Regions from separate parts of the Delftia sp. UME58 genome, predicted to be linked through region 2. Evidence: riboswitches for the same ligand, from Rfam matches in the RefSeq annotation. Region 2 holds a riboswitch; the other holds the start of a gene.
What was found. Region 2 has a riboswitch for thiamine pyrophosphate ahead of A9976_RS28980 (long-chain fatty acid--CoA ligase). Riboswitches for the same ligand answer to the same signal wherever they lie in the genome.
Positions count from the first base shown of each region.

Region 1 (2,197 bases), on a different contig from region 2:
TTTGCCAATGGCGAAGAGCTGTACCAGTCGCTGGGCATTCCGCGCGACGACAAGCCCGCGCGGCTGGAGCAGCTGGCGCGCAACGGCCAGTTCTTCGGCGCGCCCGTGGGCCTGATCGTGGCGGTGGACGAGCGCATGGGCCTGCCGCAATGGGTGGACCTGGGCATCTACCTGCAGTCCTTCATGCTGCTGGCCTGCGCCAATGGCCTGGCCACCTGCGCCCAGGGCTTCTGGCGCCGCTACAACGACGCCGTGACCCAGGCGCTGGCGCTGCCCGAGGGCTACCACGTGGCCTTCGGCATTGCGCTGGGCTACGAGGACAAGGACGCCCCCATCAACGGCTGGCGTGCGACGCGCGCTCCGGTGGCCGAATGGGCACAGATGCGCGGCTTCGACTGAGCAGGGCTTTCAGGCCCCTGGGCAAACCCGCAGGGCAATGGCGCCTTGCCATCCCCTATACTGCGCACTGCTCCGGGGTGTGCTGATGCACTGAGATGCCAACCGGTCCATGCGCTGCATGGGCCAGGCGGCGAACCCGACGAACTTGATCCGGTTGATACCGGCGGAAGAAGAGCGGGACCCTGAAGCGGGGCCGAAGTCAGAGGATGGAAGTCCGCCACGGCGGATACCGGTACAGGCCGCACAGGCCCCATCCAACGCACATCGGCCCTTGCCAACCAAGGCTGCTCGTGCGCCTTGGCGTGCGTGGCAACCAGGGGCCAAGGCCATACGGCCCTGGCAGGCCCACACTGGCATAGCCCGGTGCGCGGCCTTTGGCACAGCCCAAGGAGTGTCCGGTTCCCGGAGCGTTGTTGATCGACGCTTTGAACGCAAGGAACCCGACATGAACGCTCCCGATTCCATCTTCACCCCCGCAGCCGGCGAAGCTCCAGACGCACAGCGTTTTTCCGACCTGCTGGCGCAGTCGCGCAAGCCGTTCCCGGCCTCCACCAAGAGCTATCTGCAAGGCAGCCTGCATGCCGGCCTGAGCGTGCCCGTGCGCGATATCCAGCTGACCAATGGCGAGCAGGTCAGCGTCTATGACACCTCGGGCCCCTACACCGACCCGGCCGTGGCCATCGACGTGCGCAGCGGCCTGCCGGGCGTGCGCAATGCCTGGATCGAGTCGCGCGGCGACAGCGAGTACTACGCCGGCCGCCTGCGCCAGGCCCTGGACGACGGCGGCAAGCGCGGCGAGGAAGACGAGCGCGTGGCCCGCCTGCGGGCCGAGGCCGCATCGCTGCAGCGCCAGCCGCGCCGCGCCAAGAGCGGCGGAAACGTCACCCAGATGCACTACGCGCGCAAGGGCATCATCACGCCCGAGATGGAATACGTGGCCCTGCGCGAGAACGGCCGCCGCGAATGGATGGCCGAGTACCAGCAGGACGCCGCGCGCGAGGCGCGCCTGGCCGGCAACGGCCTGGGCGCCGCCATCCCCAAGATCATCACGCCCGAGTTCGTGCGCGACGAAGTGGCGCGCGGCCGCGCCATCATCCCGGCCAACATCAACCACCCCGAGATCGAGCCCATGGCCATCGGGCGCAACTTCAAGGTCAAGATCAACGCCAACATCGGCAACTCGGCCGTCACCTCCAGCATCGAGGAAGAGGTCGAGAAGCTGGTCTGGGCCATCCGCTGGGGCGCGGACAACGTGATGGACCTGTCCACGGGCAAGAACATCCACACCACGCGCGACTGGATCATCCGCAACTCGCCCGTGCCCATCGGCACCGTGCCCATCTACCAGGCGCTGGAGAAAGTGGGCGGCATCGCCGAGGACCTGACCTGGCCCATCTTCCGCGACACGCTGATCGAGCAGGCCGAGCAGGGCGTGGACTACTTCACCATCCACGCCGGCGTGCGCCTGGCCTACATCCACCTCACGGCCCAGCGCCGCACGGGCATCGTCTCGCGCGGCGGCTCCATCATGGCCAAGTGGTGCATGGCCCACCACCGCGAGAGCTTCCTGTACGAGCACTTCGAGGACATCTGCGACATCATGAAGCAGTACGACGTCAGCTTCTCGCTGGGCGACGGCCTGCGCCCCGGCAGCGCCTCGGACGCCAATGACGAAGCCCAGTTCGCCGAACTGCAGACCCTGGGCGAGCTGACCCAGCTGGCCTGGAAGCACGACGTGCAGACCATGATCGAAGGCCCCGGCCACGTGCCCATGCACATGATCCAGGCCAACATGACC
Region 1 covers NZ_LZZV01000096.1:11,801-13,997, forward strand. The annotation lists gene A9976_RS23130 (nitroreductase) at 1-399, shown strand, start outside; TPP riboswitch at 463-588, shown strand; gene thiC (phosphomethylpyrimidine synthase ThiC) at 845-2,197, shown strand, end outside.
Region 1: it holds a riboswitch for thiamine pyrophosphate, as region 2 does, so the genes downstream of both, thiC (phosphomethylpyrimidine synthase ThiC) here and A9976_RS28980 (long-chain fatty acid--CoA ligase) in region 2, are expected to answer to the same signal.

Region 2 (2,197 bases):
GTGGCGGTCGGCGGCACGGCGCACATGGGCTGCCAGCGCATGCATCTGCGGGCCGGTCAGCAGGGGCACGGAGACTTCCAGCCGCATGCCGCCGCGCTCGAAGGGCAGTACATGCCACTGCACCTCGTCCTCGCGCAAACCAGGCAGTTCGGGCAGGTAGCCGGCCGTGATCCGCTCCGTCGTCATGCCGCCGCAGCCTTCACGAATTCATCGACCGCCAGCGAGCAGCCCTTGGCCGCTGCGCCCTCGGCACGCCCCAGCAACAGGAAACCGCTGTTCTCGCCATGGCCGGCCCACAGGCCCACGTCCTCGGTGAGGATGGTGGTGACCGCGTTGTAGTTGGCCAGGTCGCAGTGCACGAGAATGCCGCGCTCGCCGGGCGCCACGCTGCGCCCGGTGACGGGCTCGACCAGGCGCGAGCGTATCCAGTGCGGCCCCGACTTGACCGAGGGCAGTGTGGCATTGCCGTCGTCATAGAACTGCGTGCTCAACTCGGTCATGCCGTACATGTTGATGCAGTGGCTGCGCGGCACGCCCAGCAGCCGGCACAGGTCGGCGTAGAAATCCTCCAGCGGCAGCTCGCGCGACTGGCCCTTGTAGCCGCCCGTGTCCAGGATGCGGCTGCCCGGCGGCAGGCAAAAGCTGCGGCCCTGCTCGCGCAGCGCATCCATCACATGCACCAGGCTGAAGCTGGCGCCCAGCAGCGCATAGGGGCGGCCGCTGCGCTCGGACTCCTGCAGCGCGGCGCACAGGCCGGGCATGTCCAGTCCTTCGGGGGTGAGGAAGTAGCGGCTGTCGGGAGTGCCGAATTCCGACATGGCCAGCGTCAGGTAGTGGGCCAGCGAAGAGTTGGGCATGGCCTGCTCGTCGGGAAAGAGAATGCCCATGGGCAGGCGCTCGTGCCCGGCCATGAAGCGCTGCGCGAAGTTGCGCGTCATCGACGCATCGTAGACATGGAGCGCGGGATGGAAGTGGCGCCCGCGGGAAGATAGCCCCTTGGCCTGGCCCGTGGTGCCGCTGGTCATGAACACGCGCTCCGAGGGCGAGGCCGGCTCGCTGCGCAGCTCCATGGCCTTGAACGCGTCAATCGGCACGGCGGGAATGTCGCTCCAGGTCTTCACATTGCGCAGCGTGGCGCCGCGCCGCTGGCAGAAGCTGCGAAACGGCGCATTCGATTCGTATTGGTAGGCGAACAGCCGCAGCGCCAGTGCGTCGAACTGCTCGTCGGTGCAGCCGTCCATGGCGATGAATGCAAGCAGGTCTGCGACCAGAGAAGCCGCCTGGGGCCGGGCCTTGTCCATGGAATTCCTTCGAGAGCTGGGACGTGATGCTCCGAAGGCTCCCCCGCCCGTGGCGCATGGGCGGCCACGCAGGGGTGCAAGCTCTTCTTCCGCCGGAATGACCCGGTTCAAGTTCTCGGGTGTGGATCTCAGCACTGGCGTGCACCCCGGAGCGGAGGGCTATCTTACAGCAGGGTCGCCAAGGGTGCAGGACCGGGACAATCCTGCTGCGGGCCGCATCAGCCCACGGCCGTCAGCCGCCGCATCACCCACTCCACGGGCCCCTGCGCCACCTTCTTGCTCCAGGCCCAGGCGGCCAGGCTGGCGACGATCACGTACAGCGCGGCCGCCACGGCCACTTCGCGCAGGCTGCGTGATCCGTCCAGCGCGCCCAGGGCCTCCAGCAGGCCCATGCCGATGAGGATGTGTGCCAGGTACAGGGTCAGCGTCATGCGCCCGGCCGGCAGCAGGCCGCGCCACGGTCCACCGGGCCAGCGGTCGGCCAGCCGCAGGCAGGCGCCGATGGCAATGCTGGCGCAGCCCAGGCCCATCAGCAGGTAGGCTGGGCCGGGCGGCATGGGGCCGGTGGCCAGCCAGGGAGCCCATTCACTCTGTGCCGCAAGTGCCGAGACGGCGCAGGCCAAGCCCGCCATCAAGCCGCCCGCAGCCACCAGGCCCCATTGCACGCGCGGCTCGGCCAGCGGCAGGCGTGCCAGCAGCATGCCGCAGAGGAAGAACGCAAACCACGGCAGCACCGGATGGAAGCCGTTGAACAGCAGGTTGCGCGCAAAGCCAGCCGGCTCCCACAGGCCCTGGTAGGACAGGCTGGCCCAGTCCCAGCCCTGGCTGTAGTCCAGCTGCAGCAAGGCCCAGGCGGACAGCGCGGCCACGGCCGCCATGCCGGCCAGCAGCGCAGC
Region 2 covers NZ_LZZV01000109.1:74,426-76,622, forward strand. The annotation lists gene A9976_RS28975 (acyl-CoA reductase) at 1-186, opposite strand, end outside; gene A9976_RS28980 (long-chain fatty acid--CoA ligase) at 183-1,301, opposite strand; TPP riboswitch at 1,369-1,460, opposite strand; gene A9976_RS28985 (DUF418 domain-containing protein) at 1,520-2,197, opposite strand, start outside.